One region of the Pseudomonas triticicola genome, then DNA from elsewhere that is predicted to be linked to it. Evidence: predicted binding sites of a transcription regulator. Region 1 holds the regulator's gene; each other region holds the start of a gene.
The links. Region 1 encodes FliA, which starts transcription of late flagellar genes. Its sites were predicted from a motif close to CTAAAGTTTNNNNNNNNNNNGCCGNTAA; they were not measured.
Positions count from the first base shown of each region.

Region 2: the regulator FliA is predicted to act here: its motif matches at 1,728-1,755, upstream of KVG85_RS00670 (methyl-accepting chemotaxis protein).
Region 3: the regulator FliA is predicted to act here: its motif matches at 2,961-2,988, upstream of KVG85_RS25575 (flagellar protein MotY).
Region 4: the regulator FliA is predicted to act here: its motif matches at 2,529-2,556, upstream of KVG85_RS07255 (methyl-accepting chemotaxis protein).

Region 1 is NZ_JAHSTX010000001.1:2,801,130-2,806,134, reverse strand. It holds gene flhF (flagellar biosynthesis GTPase FlhF) at 1-1,203, shown strand, start outside; gene fleN (flagellar synthesis regulator FleN) at 1,320-2,150, shown strand; gene fliA (RNA polymerase sigma factor FliA) at 2,147-2,887, shown strand; gene KVG85_RS12450 (chemotaxis response regulator CheY) at 3,055-3,426, shown strand; gene KVG85_RS12445 (protein phosphatase CheZ) at 3,445-4,233, shown strand; gene KVG85_RS12440 (chemotaxis protein CheA) at 4,287-5,005, shown strand, end outside.
Region 2 is NZ_JAHSTX010000001.1:155,092-160,096, forward strand. It holds gene KVG85_RS00660 (LysR family transcriptional regulator) at 1-432, shown strand, start outside; gene KVG85_RS00665 (transporter) at 571-1,593, opposite strand; gene KVG85_RS00670 (methyl-accepting chemotaxis protein) at 1,870-3,492, shown strand; gene KVG85_RS00675 (PepSY domain-containing protein) at 3,760-4,065, opposite strand; gene KVG85_RS00680 (glycerophosphodiester phosphodiesterase) at 4,222-5,005, opposite strand, start outside.
Region 3 is NZ_JAHSTX010000003.1:723-5,727, forward strand. It holds gene KVG85_RS25555 (bacterioferritin-associated ferredoxin) at 1-183, opposite strand, end outside; gene KVG85_RS25560 (peroxiredoxin) at 496-1,098, shown strand; gene rnt (ribonuclease T) at 1,174-1,851, opposite strand; gene pyrC (dihydroorotase) at 1,848-2,894, opposite strand; gene KVG85_RS25575 (flagellar protein MotY) at 3,055-3,969, shown strand; gene KVG85_RS25580 (argininosuccinate synthase) at 4,099-5,005, shown strand, end outside.
Region 4 is NZ_JAHSTX010000001.1:1,604,718-1,609,722, reverse strand. It holds gene KVG85_RS07255 (methyl-accepting chemotaxis protein) at 766-2,400, opposite strand; gene KVG85_RS07250 (undecaprenyl-diphosphate phosphatase) at 2,705-3,535, shown strand; gene KVG85_RS07245 (DUF1294 domain-containing protein) at 3,532-3,960, shown strand; gene KVG85_RS07240 (MmcQ/YjbR family DNA-binding protein) at 4,080-4,439, opposite strand; gene KVG85_RS07235 (LysR substrate-binding domain-containing protein) at 4,436-5,005, opposite strand, start outside.

The DNA of each region.
Region 1 (5,005 bases):
AAATTGTCGGCGCTGGCGCCACGGGTTCCGAACATGGAACTCGAAGACGAGCTGCGCAAGACCCAGTCGCGCATCGTCACCGCCCAGGCCGAGCTGAGCCTGCGTGGCGAAGCCGACGGCAACACCAATCAGCAGTTGTTCGCAGGGCTGCCGTTGACCGCAGGCCTGCCGCTGACTGCTGCCGAGCCGCTGAGCGAGCCGACCTACGCCGCACCGACGCGCCCGGCCGCAGCACCTGCGCAGGCCTCGGCGGGTGTCGATCCGCGTGCGCTGGAGTCGATGCGTTTTGAATTGAACAGCCTGCGCGAGCTGATGGAAGTGCAGCTCGGCACCCTGGCCTGGAATCAGCTGCAAGGCAGCCGTCCGGCCCAGGCCAATCTGTATCGCCGTCTGCAGCGCATTGGCCTGTCCGGCCCGCTGTCGCGCGATCTGCTGGCGATGATCACCGATATCGAAGAACCCCGTCAGGCCTGGCGCATGCTGCTGGCCCACCTGGCGCGGATGATTGCCGTACCGGAAGTCGAGCCGCTGGAAGAGGGCGGTGTGATTGCCATGGTCGGCCCCGCCGGCATGGGCAAGACCACCACGCTGGCCAAGCTCGCCGCGCGTTACGTGCTCAAGTACGGCGCGCAGAACGTTGCACTGGTGAGCATGGACAGCTTCCGCATCGGCGCGCAGGAACAACTGAAAACCCTCGGGCGCATCCTCAACGTGCCGGTAACGCACGTCGATCCGGGTCAGTCGCTGGTGCAGGCATTGGATCCACTGCTACGCAAACGCGTGGTTTTGATCGATACTGCCGGCCTGCAAGCCAGTGATCCGGCGTTGCGCATGCAGCTTGAGAGCCTGGCCGGGCGTGGCATTCGCTCAAAAAACTATCTGGTCCTGGCAACCACCAGCCAGAAACAGGTTCTAACCGCCGCTTATCACAGTTACAAGCGTTGCGGGCTGGCCGGCTGCATCCTGACTAAACTGGATGAAACGGCCAGTCTCGGCGAAGTGTTGAGCCTGGCGATCAGTCATGAATTGCCGGTCGCGTATCTGACCGATGGCCCACGGATTCCGGATGATTTGCATCTGCCGCGTCGTCATCAGTTGGTCAGCCGCGCCGTCAGCGTGCAAATGCAGGAAGAACCCAGCGAAGAAGCCATGGCTGACATGTTCGCTGATATCTATCACAGCCCGACCAAGCAGGTTGGCTGAGGTAATCATGAACAGTTTTTGTACCTACATCGATGGTCTGCCACGCATTGTTCCGATCAGGAACGCGCAGCCAGTAATGTGGCCTCCGTCTATGCAAGACAAGGTAAAGAAATAACATGGGCAGCATGCATCCCGTACAGGTGATCGCGGTGACCGGCGGCAAAGGTGGCGTCGGCAAGACTAACGTGTCAGTGAACTTGTCGCTGGCGCTGGCAGAGCTTGGCCGTCGGGTCATGCTGCTGGACGCCGACCTGGGCCTGGCGAACGTCGACGTTCTGCTGGGGCTGACACCCAAGCGCACACTGGCCGACGTCATCGAAGGCCGTTGCGAACTGCGCGACGTGCTGTTGCAGGGCCCGGGCGGGATTCGCATCGTGCCGGCGGCCTCCGGCACGCAGAGCATGGTGCACCTGAGCCCGGCGCAGCACGCCGGCCTGATCCAGGCGTTCAGCGACATCGGCGACAATCTCGACGTGCTGGTGATCGACACCGCTGCGGGTATTGGTGACTCGGTAGTCAGTTTCGTACGCGCCGCCCAGGAAGTGTTGCTGGTGGTCTGCGACGAGCCGACTTCGATCACCGACGCTTACGCGCTGATCAAGTTGCTCAACCGCGACTACGGCATGAACCGCTTCCGCGTACTGGCCAACATGGCGCAGAGCCCGCAGGAAGGGCGCAACCTGTTCGCCAAGTTGACCAAGGTCACGGATCGCTTCCTCGACGTCGCCCTACAATACGTCGGCGCCGTGCCGTACGACGAAAGCGTGCGCAAGGCCGTGCAGAAGCAGCGCGCCGTCTACGAAGCCTTTCCCCGTTCCAAGTGCGCGCTGGCCTTCAAGGCCATCGCCCAGAAGGTCGACACCTGGCCGCTGCCGGCCAACCCGCGCGGGCATCTGGAATTTTTCGTCGAGCGTCTCGTGCAGCAAACCGCAGGGCCTGTGATATGACCGCCAGTGGCATGAATCTTTACAAAAAGTCGGCGCGTGACGCGCAATACGAATTGATCGAGCGTTACGCGCCACTGGTCAAACGCATTGCCTATCACTTGCTGGCGCGCCTGCCGGCCAGCGTGCAGGTCGAAGACCTGATCCAGGCCGGGATGATCGGTTTGCTCGAAGTCTCGACCAAATACGACGCCAGCAAAGGCGCCAGTTTCGAAACGTACGCGGGCATTCGAATCCGCGGCGCGATGCTCGATGAAGTGCGCAAAGGGGATTGGGCGCCACGCTCGGTTCACCGTAATACCAGGATGGTCAGCGACGCGATTCGCTCGATTGAAGCTAAAACCGGCCGTGACGCTAAAGATCACGAGGTTGCGGCCGAACTCCAATTGAGTCTCGACGATTACTACGGGATTCTGAATGACACCTTGGGCAGTCGCCTGTTCAGTTTCGACGACCTGTTGCAGGACGGCGAACACGAAGGGCTGCACGAGGATGGCGCGAGTGCTCATATGGAGCCGTCACGCGATCTGGAAGATGAACGCTTCCAGGCGGCGCTGGCGGACGCGATTGCCAATTTGCCGGAGCGTGAGCGACTGGTGTTGGCGCTGTACTACGACGAAGAGCTGAACCTCAAGGAAATCGGTGAAGTCCTTGGCGTCAGTGAATCGCGGGTCAGCCAGTTACACAGCCAGTGCGCGGCCCGTCTGCGGGGGCGTTTGGGGGAGTGGCGAGCGCGCTGAAGGCAGTGTGGGGACACTGCGAAACGAGGCTGGTGCGGTGATGAACGGCGCCGGTCTCGATCCGTTGTGCTCCAGACAAACTTTAAGTGCTGCGCCGATTGATTGAAGTGGCGCGTCCAGGTGCTGGGCGCGTTTAAGACTGCTTGGAGGTCGAATTGAACAAAGACATGAAAATCCTCATCGTTGATGACTTCTCAACGATGCGGCGGATCATCAAGAACCTGCTGCGCGATCTTGGGTTCACCAACACCGTCGAGGCCGACGATGGCACCACTGCCATTCCGGTGCTCAACAGCGGCAGCATCGACTTTCTGGTAACGGACTGGAACATGCCGGGCATGACCGGTATCGACCTGCTGCGTCACGTGCGCGCCGATGAAAAACTCAAGCACCTCCCGGTGTTGATGGTGACTGCTGAAGCCAAGCGCGAGCAGATCATCGAGGCCGCCCAGGCCGGTGTGAACGGTTACGTGGTCAAACCTTTCACGGCTCAAGCGTTGAAAGACAAAATCGAGAAGATTTTCGAACGCATCGGCTGATGAATGCGCGGGGGAGCTATGGAGCATAACGAATCATCACAGGGCGATTTCGAATCGACCCTGAAAAAACACGCGGTCGAACTGGTCGAGAGCCTTGAAAAAGGCAGGTTCGGCGACGCGGTGCAACTGATCCATGAGCTCAATCAGACCCGTGACCGCGGCCTGTATCAGGAAGTGGGCAAGCTCACACGTGAACTGCACAGTGCGATCGTCAATTTCCAGATTGATCCGCACATGCCGCAGGCCGAGGAAGTGTCGCAAATCACCGACGCCACCGAACGCCTGGGCTATGTGGTCAAGCTGACGGAAGCCGCGGCCAACCGCACCATGGATCTGGTGGAAAGCGCCACGCCGGTGGTCAACAGTCTCGCTGATGAAGCGCAGACGTTGAGCGCCGATTGGGGCCGCTTCATGCGTCGCGAGGTCGGGGCTGAAGAGTTCCGTGAACTGGCGCGCCGGGTCGACGGTTTTCTGTCACGCAGCAGCACGGACAACCGTGCGGTGTCGAGCAACCTCAATGACATCCTGCTGGCTCAGGATTACCAGGACCTCACAGGTCAAGTGATCAAGCGTGTGACCCAATTGGTCACCGAAGTCGAAAGCAATCTGCTCAAACTCGTGCTCATGGCCAGTCAGGTCGACCGCTTTGCGGGCATCGAACATGACCGCGCCGCAATGCTTGCTGAAAAAGATCCACAAAAACATCTCTCGCAGGGTGAAGGTCCGCAGATTCATGCCGATAAACGAGAAGACGTTGTGTCCGGTCAGGACGATGTGGACGATTTGTTATCCAGCCTTGGATTCTAGAGTTTCGGAATTCGGGTTTTTTGGGTTTTTAGACCTGTAGGAGCACCCCATTAATGAGCTTCGGCGCCGATGAAGAGATCCTTCAGGATTTCCTGGTTGAGGCCGGCGAGATTCTTGAGCAACTGTCCGAACAACTGGTCGAGCTGGAAAGCCGCCCGGATGATGCAGATCTGCTCAATGCAATTTTTCGCGGTTTCCACACTGTAAAAGGGGGCGCCGGCTTCCTTCAGCTCAATGAGCTGGTGGAGTGCTGTCACATCGCCGAAAACGTCTTCGACATCCTGCGCAAGGGTGAGCGTCGCGTTGATGCAGAACTGATGGACGTGGTGCTCGAGGCACTGGACGCGGTGAACAGCATGTTCAGCGAAGTCCGTGAGCGTGCACCGATCACCGCTGCGACGCCGGAACTGCTGGCCGCGCTGGCGCGTCTGGCCGAGCCGCAATCGGCGGATGAAGCCCCGGCTTCGCCGGTTGCCGAGATGATCGAAGAACTGGTCGTTGAAAGCGACTCCTCGGAAGACATCACCGATAACGAATTCGAACAATTGCTGGACTCGCTGAACGCCGTCAAGGCCCAGGCTGAGGCTCCGGCTGCTGCTGTGGCGCCCGCGCCGGTTGCCGACACGGCGGCCAGCGATGAAATCACCGACGCCGAATTTGAGTCGCTGCTCGATCAGCTGCACGGCAAGGGCCAGTTTGCTGTCGATGCGGTCGCTCCGGCGCCAGCACCAGCGGCTCCGGCTGCGCCTGCTGCAGGCGACAGCTCGGACAT
Region 2 (5,005 bases), 2.6 Mb from region 1:
CGGCATCTTGGCGACTTCCCGATGGTCAATTGCGCCAGTCCGGCTTACCTGCAACGTTACGGCGTGCCGCAGACCATCGAGGATCTGGCGCAGCATCGGCTGGTGCATTACGTCGGCGTACTGGGCTCGCGTTCGGAAGGGTTTGTGTATGAGGAGGGTGACGAAGTGCGACGGGTGGCGATGGCCGGCAGTGTCACGGTAAACAGCACCGACGCCTATGAAGCGGCGTGCCTGGGCGGCTTCGGCCTGACGCAGGTACCGCGCACCGGCATGCAGCCGCATCTGGAAAATGGCGAACTGGTGACCGTACTGCCGCAACACACCGCACCGCCGATGGCGATTTCCTTGTTGTACGCGCGGCAACGGCATTTGCCGCTGCGGGTGCGGGTGTTTATGGATTGGCTCGGCGAGGTCGTACGTTCAACGCTCTGACATTGAGCACATTGCCCCTGTGGGAGCGAGCCTGCTCGCGAAAGCGCCATGTCATTCAACATTGATTTATCTGACACACCGACTTCGCGAGCAGGCTCGCTCCCACAGGGAGGACTGTGTTGTGTGTGGGATTTGCGCTCAATAATCCCCACGCTTGCGAAACGCCCAGCGCCCGGCAATCACGGTGAACGTCGCCACCAACGCGACCAGTACCCAAAATCCGTGCGGGTCCTGGGACAGCGGCACACCGCCGACATTCATCCCAAAAAAACCGGCAATAATGTTGATCGGCAAGGCCAGCACTGTCACCACCGTCAGGGTGAACAGCGTACGGTTGCTCTGTTCGTTGAGGTTGGCGGCGATTTCTTCCTGCAACAGTTTGATGCGTTCGCCGAGGGCGGTGAGGTCGTTGATGATCAGCGCAAACTCCTCGGTGGATTTGCGCAACTCCTTGACGTCCTCCTTCTGCAACCACGGCGGCGGACGATTGAGCAGGCGCAGCAGCGAACCCGGCTCCAGCGCCAACAGCCGTTGCAGACGCACCAGCACGCGACGGTTGGCGCCAAGTTCGGCGCGGTTGGTCGACAGGCGCGAGGAGAGCAGTTCGTCTTCGACCTGATCGACACTCAGGCTGGTCTTGCGCACGATCTGCGTCAGCACTTCGCCCTGATCGCGCAGCAAATGCACGAGCAGTTCCGAGGGCGAGCGAAAGCACTCGCCGGCCTTCACCGACGAACGCAATTTATCTACCGAATGCAGCGGTTGCAGGCGCGCGCTGACGATCAGTTTGCTGCGCACGCAGACCCACAGCGTCGACACGTCGGAGGAAACCATGCTGCTGAGGTTGAACACCACATCGTTGACCACCGCCAGCAGCGCCGAATCGACATGCTCGATGCGTGTCGATCGCGAACCTTCGTGCAGTGCTTCGAAAAACTCATCGGGCAATTGCAGATGACTTTTCATCCAGCGCTCGCACGCGGCATGGGCCAGGTTCAGGTGCAGCCAGAGAAACTCTTCGCTGTCACCGTCGTCCTGCAAACAGCGCAAAGCCGTCGCCGAATCGATCTCGCGCCCGCGCTCCCCGGGCAGGAAGCGAAAGCCGTAGAGCAAGCCAAACAGGTCCGGGGCGCGATGGCTGATATCGAGGCTGTGGTTCATGGCGGCTCGCTGCGAGGAGGGTGTCTGGTGGGGGATTTTCAGGTTCACCTGAGCGGCATCATCGCAAGCCAACATGACCATTTTGTGACAGTAAAGTAACTGCAAATCAATGCGTTACCGACTGTCGGACGATTCTCAAGAAGCCCTCTGGCGCGCCGATCTCAGGTGAGTCAGGTTGCGCGCCATCGGCCCTTGGCCATGGTACGTCGACAGGGAAGTCCGGCCATTTTTCACGTCCGCTCGGGCGTGCCTCATCCCTGCTTCGAGTACCCTGCAATGCTGCAAAAATCCCTGAGAACGCAAATTCTCGCCCTGCTGAGCGGCAGTCTGCTGGCGATATTGTTGATCGCGCTGGCCTGCTTTCATTTCCTCTCCAACGGCGTGCAAAGCTATAGCCAGTTGATCGCCGGCCCGTTGCACACTTCGCAATTGATCGATGAAGCCAACCTGCAATTCAAAGTGCAGGTGCAGGAATGGAAAAACGTTCTGCTGCGCGGCAAGCAACCGGCGGATCTGGCGAAATACTGGAGCCAGTTCGAAGAGCGTCAGCGCGACGTGCAGAATATTCTCGGCGAACTGGCCGGCCAGAAAGGCATCGAGGCCAATCTCAAATCCCGCATCGAACGCTTGCGCGAAGAGCATCGCCAGTTGGGCGCGGCCTACCAGAAAGGCCGCGATGCCTACGTCACTGCCGGTGGTGATCCGAGTGCCGGCGACGCGGCGGTCAAAGGCGTCGATCGCGCCACCAGCGAGCAGATGAGCGCACTGGTCGCCGAGCTGCGCGAGCAGGGCACCGCGCAATCGGCGTTGATCAGCGCCAGCGCTGAGCGCACCGTGTGGCTGGGGCTGTTGGTGATGCTCGCGTCAGGCTTGTTGATCGGTCTGCTGAGCCTGTGGCTGGTCAGCCGCAACCTGATCGAGCCGATCCGCAACCTCATCGATTACGTCACCCGCTTGAGCCGTGGGCAGTTGGCTGAACGTGTTGTCAGCGAGCGTCGCGATGAACTGGGCAACCTCGCCGCCGCAGCGAACACTCTGCGCGATTTTCTCGCGGACACCTTCACTCGCTTGCAACGCAGCGCCGGTGATCTGGACAGCGCCAGCGGCGAGTTGAACGCCATTGCCACGACCATGGCCGGCGGCACCAGCGAGCAATTCAACCGCACGGATCAAGTGGCCACGGCGATGAATGAAATGTCCGCCACAGCCCAGGAAGTCGCCCGTCACGCCGCCGATGCCGCGCGTGCTGCGGATGATGCCGATCAGTCGGCGCAGCAGGGTGAAAAGGTCATGCAGACCACCATTCACTCGATCACGCAGATGCGCGGCGAAATCGCCAACACCGCCACGGTGATTCGTCGCCTGGAAACCGACAGCGGTCGTATCGGCAAGGTGCTGGAAGTGATTCGTGGCATCGCCGAACAGACCAACCTGCTGGCGCTCAACGCGGCCATCGAAGCGGCGCGGGCGGGTGAGGCCGGGCGTGGTTTTGCCGTCGTCGCCGATGAAGTGCGCAACCTCGCCCAGCGCACGGCGGAGTCGATCATCGAGATCAACCAGATCATTCAGAACGTGCAGACGGGCGCTGTCGATGCCGCGCAGGCTATCGAGAGCGGCCAGGCGCGCAGTGATGAAAGCGTCGAACAGGTGACCCAGGCCGGCGCGATGCTGGAGCGCATCACCTTGGCCGTGGAAGCGATTCGCGACATGAACCGGCAGATCGCCACGGCCGCTGAAGAGCAGACTTCAGTGGCCGAGGATATCTCGCGCAACCTGACTGAAATCACCGCGATTGCCAGCACCAACCTCGACAACGTGCAGCGCACCGAAAGTGCCAGTCAGAACCTGCATGGGTTGTCGGGGCAGTTGAATGAGGTGACGGCGCGGTTGAGTGCTTGATTTTGGGTGGCGGTTTGTCAGCCCCTCACCCTAACCCTCTCCCGGAGGGAGAGGGGACTGGCCGCAGGGAATGTGTGAATTGCACCGAACTTGCGATACCGAGTCGAACTCGGGTTTGAGCGGCCCGCAAATCGGCTCCCTCTCCTGGGGGAGAGGGCTGGGGTGAGGGGGATCGAGTTCACAGACCACACAAAGTTTGCGCCCCAATCCGCAGCCACAAAAAAGCCGCACGATCGTTAAATCGTGCGGCTCTTTAACAGCGGTCTATCAAGTGTCTTGCTTGTTGCTCAGCACTTTACCGGTGGTGGCATCAAAGTCCACGTCGAACTCTTTGCCGTCAGCAGTTTTAAGTTCAACTTCATACTCGTAACCATTGAAGTGGTTATCCAGATCGGTGTCGGTAATCGTTGCGCCCGGGTGCAGTTTCAGTGCTTCGGCGTTCATCGATTCCAGCGACTTGATCTTGCCGTCCTTGACCAGTTGCGGGATCTGGTCGATGCGAACATCAGCCTGAGCCAGGCCTGCGGTGAGGGTCAGGGCAGCGGCGGTAAACAGGGCAGTCAAAGTTTTCATCGGTTCATTCCTTGGCAGTGCGTTGAAGTGGTTGATCTGTGTAAGTGGGTTCAGATTAACCAGCGCAACTTAATTCACCCTTAAATCTCTGCTCCGCGATAAAACTGCTCTTTGCGGGAGCGAGCCTGCTCGCGAAGCAGACGACTCGATAACAAGTCAGAAACCGTTCTTCTTCAGAACCTCATCAACACTGCCAACAGCCGGACGCTTGTAAAACTTCAACAGTTCACTGGCGCGGTTGGTAAAGATGCCGTCGACACCCGCTGCCATGACTTTCTCGTAGTCCACCGCCTCGTCGACCGTATAAACATGCACCAGCATGCCTTGGTCGTGGGTGTACTTATTCATCCACGGTTGCACCAGGTCGGAGTAACTCTGATCACCACCCTGAGTCAGCTTCGCCGAAGGGCCGGTGCCGATCGCGCCCTGGGCCTTGGCGTAGTCGACCCATTGCTTGAATTCCGCTTCTGACTTGGGTTCCTGCTTGCCGTAGAAAACGTTTTTGTCTTTCTCGCCGGACGCGGCAAACGTCACGGCGGATTTCGGCTCGATGCTGCCTTCGCCGACCCACAACAGCAGAATCTTCGGCACTTGCGGCATTTCCTTTTCCAGCAATTGCAGGCTGTTTTTATCGAAGGTCTGCAGGATCACCTTGCCTTTGCCCTGACCGACGCCGAGCGCACTTTTCGCCAGTTTCGAACCGGCCGGACTGAGCCAGCCGCGATCCTGCAGTTTTTCCTTGAGGTCATGTTCGATGCCGGGAAACAGCTGCGGCTCTTTGGTTTCAATGTACAGGCCCGGCTTGTGCTGGGGGTTGGCGCGGGCGATGTCGATGATTTCATCGAGGGTAAGAATCTTCAGCCCGGCGTAGGACGGGCGTGCGCGGTCAGGATATTTGCTGTTGAACCAGCTGCCGGCATCGAGGGTTTTCAGTTCGGCC
Region 3 (5,005 bases), on a different contig from region 1:
GGCCTGGGCGGTTTGCAGCTTGGTCAGGGTTTCGCGCACCACTTCCTTGGCAAGGCAGGCGCATTTGCCACACTGGCTGGCGACGCCGGTGGCCTGGCGAACTTCTTTGTAGCTGCAGCAACCTTCATAGATCGCTTCGCGGATCTGTCCGTCGGTGACGCCAGTGCAGAGGCAAACATACATAAGTAAGAACCGTCGCTGGTTGTGACTCAATTGCGATGGATCTTAATGTTAACGAGAATGATTGTCAAAGTGCTTTCGGAACGCTTCGCAGCCAATTTCCCAGCGACTGACGAACGGTATTTTCCAAATGCGCGTCTGACCCCATGAATACGCAGTGGATAACCGAACAGGGAAAATCCGTTACGGACAGGCCAAACACGCAGTGTATGATGGTCGTCCCTTGCGAAGAGGGTTCGTGTCACAGGGCTGTCGCCTGAGGGTGACAGGCTGGCACGGACCCTGAACTTCAAGTTTTTACACCAGGAGATATCAATGAGCGTACTCGTAGGCAAACAAGCCCCAGACTTCACCGTCCCGGCCGTACTCGGCAATGGCGAGATCGTTGACAGCTTCACCCTGTCCTCGGCCATCAAAGGCAAATACGGCCTGGTGTTCTTCTACCCGCTGGACTTCACCTTCGTCTGCCCGTCCGAGCTGATCGCTCTGGACAACCGCATGGCTGACTTCAAGGCGCGCAACGTTGAAGTGATCGCTGTGTCGATCGACTCGCACTTCACCCACAACGCCTGGCGCAACACTCCAGTGAACAATGGCGGCATCGGCCAGGTGAAATACACCATGGCTGCCGACATGAAGCACGACATCGCCAAGGCATACGACGTTGAATCCGAAGGCGGCGTGGCTTTCCGTGGCGCATTCCTGATCGACGACAAAGGGGTGGTTCGCTCGCAGATCATCAACGACCTGCCGCTGGGCCGTAACATGGAAGAGCTGATCCGTCTGGTCGACGCACTGCAATTCCACGAAGAGCACGGCGAAGTCTGCCCGGCCAACTGGAAGAAAGGCGACAAAGGCATGAACGCTTCGCCGGAAGGCGTTGCGGCTTACCTGACCGAGAACGCTGCCGCCCTGTAAGGCGCAACGTCGAGGTAGAAAAAAACCGGCCCATGTGGGCCGGTTTTTTCATGCGCGGGATTTGTTCGCCGACGATCAGTCGTCGAAGTCTTCCCAGCCGCCCATCTGCTTCCAGCGATTGACGATGCCGCAGAACAGCTCAGCGGTCTTTTCGGTGTCGTAACGTGCCGAGTGCGCTTCACGACCGTCGAAATCGATGCCAGCCGCCTGACAGGCTTTCGCCAGTACAGTCTGACCGTACGCCAGACCCGCCAGGGTCGCGGTGTCGAAACTGGAGAACGGGTGGAACGGGTTGCGCTTCATGTCCAGGCGCGCAACTGCTGCGTTGAGGAAGCCCAGGTCGAAACTGCTGTTGTGCCCGACCAGAATTGCCCGCTTGCAGCCGTTGGCTTTCAGCGCCTTGCGGATCCCACGGAAGATGTCGGTCAGCGCGGTTTCTTCGCTGACGGCCATGCGCAGCGGGTGATCGAGCTTGATCCCGGTGAACTCCAGCGCTGCCGCTTCAACGTTCGCACCTTCGAATGGCTCGACGCGGAAGAAGTAGGTGTGATCAGGGTAGACGAAACCCTTTTCATCCATGGCGATGGTGGTCGCGGCAATCTCCAGCAGGGCATCGGTGGCTGCGTTGAAGCCACCGGTTTCTACGTCGACGACAACCGGCAGGTAGCCGCGAAAACGCGCTGCCATCGGATGACGGGAACCCCCGCCGCCACCTTGACCGTCCAGTTCATCGTCGAAATTGTCTTCACTCACGCGTGTTCCTCCAGCAGGCGCCAGCGCAGTTTTTCACCGGCGCGCAGCGGGATAACGGTCAGCTCGCCAAATGGCAGACTGGTCGGGGCGGTCCATTCTTCGCGGACCAGGGTGATGCGATCGGTGTTTGCCGGCAGGCCGTAGAAACGCGGGCCGTTGAGGCTGGCGAAGGCTTCGAGTTTGTCCAGCGCGTTACGCTGTTCGAACGCTTCGGCATACATCTCGATGGCGGCGTAGGCGGTATAGCAACCGGCGCAACCGCAGGCAGCTTCCTTGGCGTGCTGGGCGTGGGGCGCCGAGTCGGTGCCGAGGAAGAACTTGGCGCTGCCACTGGTGGCCGCGTCGAGCAAGGCTTCCTGATGGGTATTGCGCTTGAGAATCGGCAAGCAGTAGAAGTGCGGCCGAATCCCGCCGACCAGCATGTGGTTGCGGTTGTACAGCAGGTGATGCGCGGTGATGGTCGCGCCGACGTTGGCCGAAGCCTCGTTGACGAACTGTACGGCGTCACCGGTGGTGATGTGTTCGAACACCACTTTCAGCGTCGGGAAGCGTTCGACCACGCGGCGCATGTGCTCGTCGATGAAAATCTTTTCGCGGTCGAACACATCGACGTCGCCACGCGTGACTTCACCGTGGATCAACAGCGGCATGCCGACTTCGGCCATGGCTTCCAGCGCCGGGAAGATCTTGTCGATGCTGGTCACGCCGGAGTCGGAGTTGGTGGTCGCGCCGGCCGGGTACAGCTTGGCGGCGTAGACGAAACCGCTGGCCTTGGCCTGACGAATTTCTTCCGGTTGGGTGCGATCGGTGAGGTACAGCACCATCAACGGCTCGAACTGACTGCCGGCCGGGCGGGCGGCGAGAATGCGCTGGCGATAGCCGTCGGCTTCAGCGGCGTTGCGCACCGGCGGTACCAGGTTCGGCATGATGATCGCGCGCCCGAAGGTGCGGGCCACATCGGCAACGGTATTGGTCAACACGGCACCATCGCGAAGATGAATGTGCCAGTCGTCGGGACGCAGCAGGGTCAGGCGGTCGGACATGAGGGGATTCCAGGCGGGTCAAACTGAGGCGAATGCTACCGGAAAAGACTCTTGCAGGCACCCGCTATCAAGTTTTGCCACACGCGTCCGATATCCCGAAGGTATGCCGTAGACATTGTGTGAATCGGTGTTTGTGTTTCACAAGCCAATGGAGCCTCCCGTGCGCCAGCGTTATTTAGCCCTGCTCAGTGTGTTTGCCAGCCTTCCCGCGATGGCGCTGACCTACCAGACCCGTCTGGAGAACATTGAGTGGACGGTCGCCGGCGACCAGTTCGAATGCCGCCTGACCCAGCCGATCACCGATTTCGGCTCGGGCGAGTTCGTGCGCAAGGCCGGTGAGCAGGCGATCTTTCGCCTGAATGCCCACAACGCCATGCTTGGCGGCGGTTCGGCGACTTTGCTCGCTGCCGCTGCACCGTGGCAGCCGGGGCGTGGCGATATCAATTTGGGCTCGGTACGGCTGGGCAGCGGCAACGTGTTGTTCAACAGCTCGCAATCCCAGGCCGGTGGTCTGATCAGTGGTCTGCTGGACGGTCGCAGCCCGGTGGTACGCCGCGCGTCGGGCGATGGCCGCGTCTCCGAAGTGCGTTTGTTGCCGGTGAAATTCAGCAAGGCGTTCAACGACTATCAAGGCTGCGTGGCGAAATTGCTGCCGCAGAATTTCGACCAGATCAAGCAGTCGCAGATCGGCTTCCCCGGCGAAGGCGTTGAGCTGGACCCGGCTGCCAAGGCCAAGCTGCAAGTGATGCTCGAATACATGAAGGCCGACCCGACGGTGAACCACATTGACCTCGACGGTCACTCAGACAACAGCGGCAATCGTCTGACCAACCGCGAATTGTCGCGCCGCCGCGCGCTGGCGGTGGTGGATTTCTTCAAGGCCAACGGCATCCAGGAATCGCAGATCACCGTGCGTTTCCACGGCGAGCAGTATCCGATCGTGCCGAACACCAGCAAGGCCAATCGTGCGAAGAACCGTCGGGTCAACGTGAAACTGTCGCGCGTCGCACCGGCTACCGCCCCGGCTCCGGCGCCGCAAGCGAGTACGCCGGCCACGGCCGCAGCGACTTCCTGACCCGCCGGTCATCGTCGCGCTCTCGACAGATTCTGTCGCTTTGTCGTCTTAAGCTGTCGCGCCTCTGTAAATTATCGCGTTTGAGCGGTAGACTCCCCGGCTTTCCGTAGAACCCCGTGGAGTGATGGCATGGCGGACGTAAACAAGGTCGTTCTGGCGTATTCCGGCGGCCTGGACACTTCGGTGATCCTCAAGTGGCTGCAGGATACTTATAACTGTGAAGTGGTGACCTTCACCGCTGATCTCGGTCAAGGCGAAGAGGTCGAGCCGGCCCGCGCCAAGGCTCAGGCCATGGGCGTCAAAGAAATCTACATCGACGACCTGCGCGAAGAATTCGTGCGTGATTTCGTGTTCCCGATGTTCCGCGCCAACACCGTTTACGAAGGCGAGTACCTGCTGGGTACTTCCATCGCCCGTCCGCTGATCGCCAAGCGCCTGATTGAAATCGCCAACGAAACCGGCGCCGACGCGATTTCCCACGGTGCTACCGGCAAGGGCAACGACCAGGTGCGCTTCGAACTGGGCGCCTACGCGCTCAAGCCAGGCGTGAAAGTGATCGCCCCTTGGCGCGAGTGGGACTTGCTGTCCCGCGAGAAGCTGATGGACTACGCCGAGAAGCACGCGATCCCGATCGAACGCCACGGCAAGAAAAAATCTCCGTACTCGATGGACGCCAACCTGCTGCACATCTCTTATGAAGGCGGCGTGCTGGAAGACACCTGGACCGAGCACGAAGAAGACATGTGGCGCTGGACCGTCTCCCCGGAGAAGGCTCCCGACACCCCGCAGTACCTGGAACTGACCTACCGCAACGGCGACATCGTCGCGCTGGACGGCGTCGAAATGACCCCGGCCACCGTACTGGCGACGCTGAACAAGATCGGCGGCGAGCACGGCATCGGTCGTCTCGACATCGTCGAAAACCGTTATGTCGGCATGAAGTCCCGTGGCTGCTACGAAACTCCGGGCGGCACCATCATGCTGCGCGCTCACCGCGCCATCGAGTCGATCACTCTGGACCGCGAAGTCGCTCACC
Region 4 (5,005 bases), 1.2 Mb from region 1:
CGAGAGGGAACTGATCGCGTTGTTTGGTCGAGGTACGCCGACCTGGAATATCGCGTCGGACGCAGATCATGAAAAGCGCAGTGATCTGCGATCAAAAGCCCCTCACCCTAAGCCTCTCCCGGAGGGAGAGGGAACTGACCACGTTGTTTTGGTCGAGGTACGCCGACCTGGAATATCGCGTCAAACGCAGATCATGAAAAGCAGAGTGATCTGCGATCAAAAGCCCCTCACCCTAAGCCTCTCCCGGAGGGAGAGGGATCTGATCGCGTTGTTTGGTCGAGGTACGCCGACCTGGAATAACGCGTCGGACGCAGATCATGAAATGCCCAGTGATCTGCGATCAAAAGCCCCTCACTCTGACCCTCTCCCGGAGGGAGAGGGAACTGACCACGTTGTTTTGGTCGAGGTACGCCGACCTGGAATTCGCGTCGAACGCAGATCATGAAAAGCGCAGTGATCTGCGATCAAAAGCCCCTCACCCTAACCCTCTCTCGGAGCGAGAGGGAACTGACCGCGTTGTTTGGTCGAGGTACGCCGACCTGGAATAACGCGTCGAACGCAAATCTTGAGAAGCCCAGTGATCTGCGATCAAAAGCCCCTCACCCTAACCCTCTCCCGGAAGGAGAGGGAACTGATCACGTTGTTTGGTCGAGGTACGCCGACCTGGAATATCGCGTCGAACGCAGATCATGAAAAGCCCAGTGATCTGCTCCCTCTCCTCGGGGAGAGGGCTGGGGTGAGGGGTGGGCTCACCTCGGTGATCGGTCAGACGCGGAACTGGCGCAGCAACCCGTTGAGCTGTTCGCTCAGTTGCCCAAGCCGCAGGCTGGCTGCACTGGATTGTTCAGCCGCCAACGCGGTGCTATGGGAAAGCCCGGCCGCCTGGGTAACGTTCTGGTTGATGTCCTCAACCACGTGCGCCTGTTGCAACGTGGCGCTGGCAATCGACGCATTCAGGCCGTTGAGATTACGCAACGCCTGGCCAATCGCATTAAGGCTCGCTCCGGCCAGTCCCGCCTGTTCAATGGTCAGTTGCGATGCCTTGCTGCTGTCACCAATGACCTTCACAGCCGCCTCCGAATGATTCTGCAGACGCTCGATCATTGACTGAATCTCCGCCGTCGATTTCTGCGTACGCTGGGCCAGCAAGCGCACCTCATCGGCGACTACGGCGAACCCGCGACCCTGTTCACCCGCACGCGCCGCTTCAATCGCCGCGTTCAAGGCCAGCAGATTGGTCTGTTCGGCAATCGAGCGAATCACTTCCAGCACGCTGCCAATCTGCGTGCTCTCCGCCGCCAGGGTGCGGATCACTTCCACCGCCTGATCAATCGTGCCCGAGAGCTTGTCGATCTGTTCCAAGCTGCCGTCAATATTGATCTGCCCCTGTTGCGCCTGCGCTTCGGCATCACGCATTTCGGCGGCGGCGTGTTCGGCGTTTTTCGCCACGTCCTGCACGCCGTAGGTGACTTCGTTGATCGCCGTGGCCACCAATTCCATCTGCTGCGATTGCTGCTGACTGCGCTGCTGCGCTTGCGAGGCATCGTTGCCCAGTTCGCTGGAAGACTGCCCCAGAGCGCTGGCCGACACCTGCAAGTCACCAATCACCCGACGCAACTTGGTGGTGAAGGCATTGAAGTGATGGGCGAGTTCAGTGACTTCATCCTTGCCATGGGTATCGAGGCTGCGGGTCAGGTCGCTTTCGCCGCTGGCGATGTTGGCCATCGCATTCACGGTCTCCTGCAACGGACGGACGATGCTGCGTGCGATCAGGATCACCAGCAGCGCCATGATCAGCGCAATCGCCAGGCCGATCGCCGACGCCTTGATCATTTGTCCCTGAAATTCCGCCTGAACATCGTCGACGTAAACACCGGAACCGATCACCCAGCCCCACGGCTCAAACAGCTTCACATACGAGGTCTTGGCGACAGGATCGGTCGCCCCCGGTTTCGGCCAGCGATAATTGACCATGCCCGCGCCTTTGGCCTTGGCAATGGCGACCATCTCGTTGAACACCGCAAAGCCGTCCGGGTCGCGGATCGCCGAAAGATTCTGGCCTTCGAGCTTGGGATTGGTCGGGTGCATGACCATCACGGGCGTGAGGTCGTTGATCCAGAAGTAGTCGCTCTGGTCATAGCGCAGGCCACGGATCGCGGTCAGCGCCTGCTTTTGCGCGGCATCTCTGGTCAGGGTGCCGGCGGTCTCCAGCCCTTGGTAATAGGTCAGCAGGCCACTGGCGGTCTGCACCACATGCTGGGTTTTCTGCGCTTTGGCGTGGTAGAGGTCGTCGTGGATCTGCTTGAGCATCAGCACGCCCAAGGTCAGCAACATGACCACCGCCACGATCAAGATGAGCCACAAGCGTCGGCTGATCGACACACTGCGCAAGCTGTTCATAACGCTGTCACTCCGGATTCTTGTTCTTGTAATAAACGATCGCCAGCATCCAGCCACCGCTGTGGGCTCGCGATTGCGCGACTTGAGCCGCCTAACGCGGGGAGCGCTATTAAGGCTTGTCTGTTAGGATTTCGGCCCCGCGCGCGAAAACCTGAATCCGGTTTTGATATTTCACGGAATTTTTACCGTTTCGTGTGGATCCTGTGCGCGCGCAATCGCTACAGCTTTTACCGGCTACGCTGGACGCAGTGAACGAAAAAATACTATCGGGGCATGCCCGCGCGCATCGCTCTCTGGGGGATTGATGGATCTTTGGACCGCCTTGCAGGCACTGATTCTAGGAGTTGTAGAAGGGCTGACGGAGTTTTTGCCCATTTCGAGTACCGGACACCAGATCATCGTCGCCGACTTGCTGAATTTCGGCGGCGAACGGGCCATGGCGTTCAACATCATCATCCAGCTCGGCGCGATCCTCGCGGTGGTCTGGGAATTTCGCCGCAAGATCCTCGACGTGGTGATCGGCCTGCCGATCCAGCCGAGCGCCCGGCGTTTCACCGCCAACCTGCTGATCGCTTTCCTGCCAGCGGTGGTGCTCGGCGTAATTTTTGCCGATCTGATCCACGAATACCTGTTCAACCCGATCACCGTGGCGGCGGCGCTGGTCATCGGCGGGATCATCATGCTGTGGGCCGAACAGCGCCAGCATGAAGTGCATGCCGAAACCGTCGATGAAATCCGCTGGACCGACGCGCTGAAAATCGGCTTCGCGCAGTGCCTGGCGATGATTCCCGGCACCTCGCGTTCCGGCTCGACGATCATTGGCGGCTTGCTGTTCGGCCTGTCACGCAAGACCGCCACCGAATTTTCGTTCTTCCTCGCCATGCCGACCATGGTCGGTGCGGCGGTGTATTCGGGCTACAAATACCGCGATCTGTTTGTGCCGGCGGATTTCCCGGTGTTCGCCATTGGTTTTGTCACGGCGTTCATCTTCGCCATGATCGCTGTACGCGGCCTGCTCAAGTTCATTGGCAGCCACAGTTATGCAGCATTTGCCTGGTACCGGATTGCGTTCGGCCTGTTCATTCTGGCCACCTGGCAGTTCGGCTGGGTGGACTGGTCGGCGGCCAAGGCATGAACGATTCCCGCACGCGCCGCCCTGAGGGGCGACCTTCAGGCGGGCGCGTTCAGCATCTGAAATTGAAGCTTGCGGTGTTGGTGATCATCTGCGCACTGCCGCTGTTCGGCTCGCTGTCGATGTGGCTCAGCGGCATCTCGCGGGTGCCGCTGGCGGCGTACGGGATTGTCAGTGTGCTGGCGTTCTTTCTGTACTGGGCCGACAAACGCAAGGCCCGCACCGATGCCTGGCGCACCCCGGAAAACATCCTGCATGCGGTAGAACTGGCGGGCGGCTGGCCGGGTGCTTTGATCGCGCAGCAAGTGTTTCGGCACAAGACGCGCAAGGTATCGTTTCAGATTCTGTTCTGGGCGATCGTGTTGTTGCATCAGGTGTTCTGGATTGACCAGATTTTCCTCGGATCGAACTTGCTGTCGCTGATTTAACGTCCACCGAAAATCCCCTGTGGGAGCGAGCCTGCTCGCGAAAGCAATCTCATCCTCGCTGATGAGTCGCCTGAGAAACCGCCTTCGCGAGCAGGCTCGCTCCCACAGGATTTGCGTGCTTACAAAAGCAGGCCGATTTGAGTCTTCTTAGGCAACTTGCTCACCACCAGTTGATGCGATCGCTGCAACAAACCCTGCAATTCCTCGGCACTCAGCGGGTAGGGCGGGTGCATGATGATCCACTGCGCCCGTGCCAGATACGGCGCTGGATGAATCCCCGGGCGGTCGCAATGGCCGAGAAACAGGTCCTTGTCGACCTTGAATGCTAGCGAATCACCACGTAATCCCTGCAAGGCAAACATCTTGTTGCCGGCAATCGAGAACACCCGCACGCCGCTCCATTTGTAATCTTCCCGCGCGCCGGGCAGGGCCAGACAAAACTCGGCGACCTCGGCTTCGCTCATTCTTCCTTGTTTCATAGAAATCTGTCCCCGCAGGCATTGAACGATTCGACCAAGTGATCGATCCATGCGCGCACCGCCGGCATTACCCCGCGCCGGTGCGGATACACCGCTTGCAACCAGCCGCCAGGCAATGACCATTCCGGTAGCACTTGCACCAGGGTGCCGTTACGCAATTCGGTTTCGCAGAACATCATCGGCAGCACAGTAAAGCCCTGACCGGCCAGGACGCAGGCCTTGCGCACCACGAAATCATCGATGCCCAGTCGCGCTTCCATGCTCAGATCGACGCTCTTGCCTTGCTGATCGAGCAGGCGCACATGCACCATGCGATCGGCTTCCAGCGCGCCCAGTACCGGCAGGGTTTTCAGATCCTGCGGATGATTGATGGTCTTGCCTTGCATGAACGCCGGGCTGGCGATCACCACCGCTTGCGCCTGACGCAAGCGGCGGGTGACCAGCAACGGATCTTCATCGCCGTGATCGCGCACACGCAAAGCAACATCGATGCCTTCGGTGACCAGATCGACCCGGCGATTGAGCAGCACGACCTCCAGCTGCACCTGCGGAAACTTGCCGAGAAA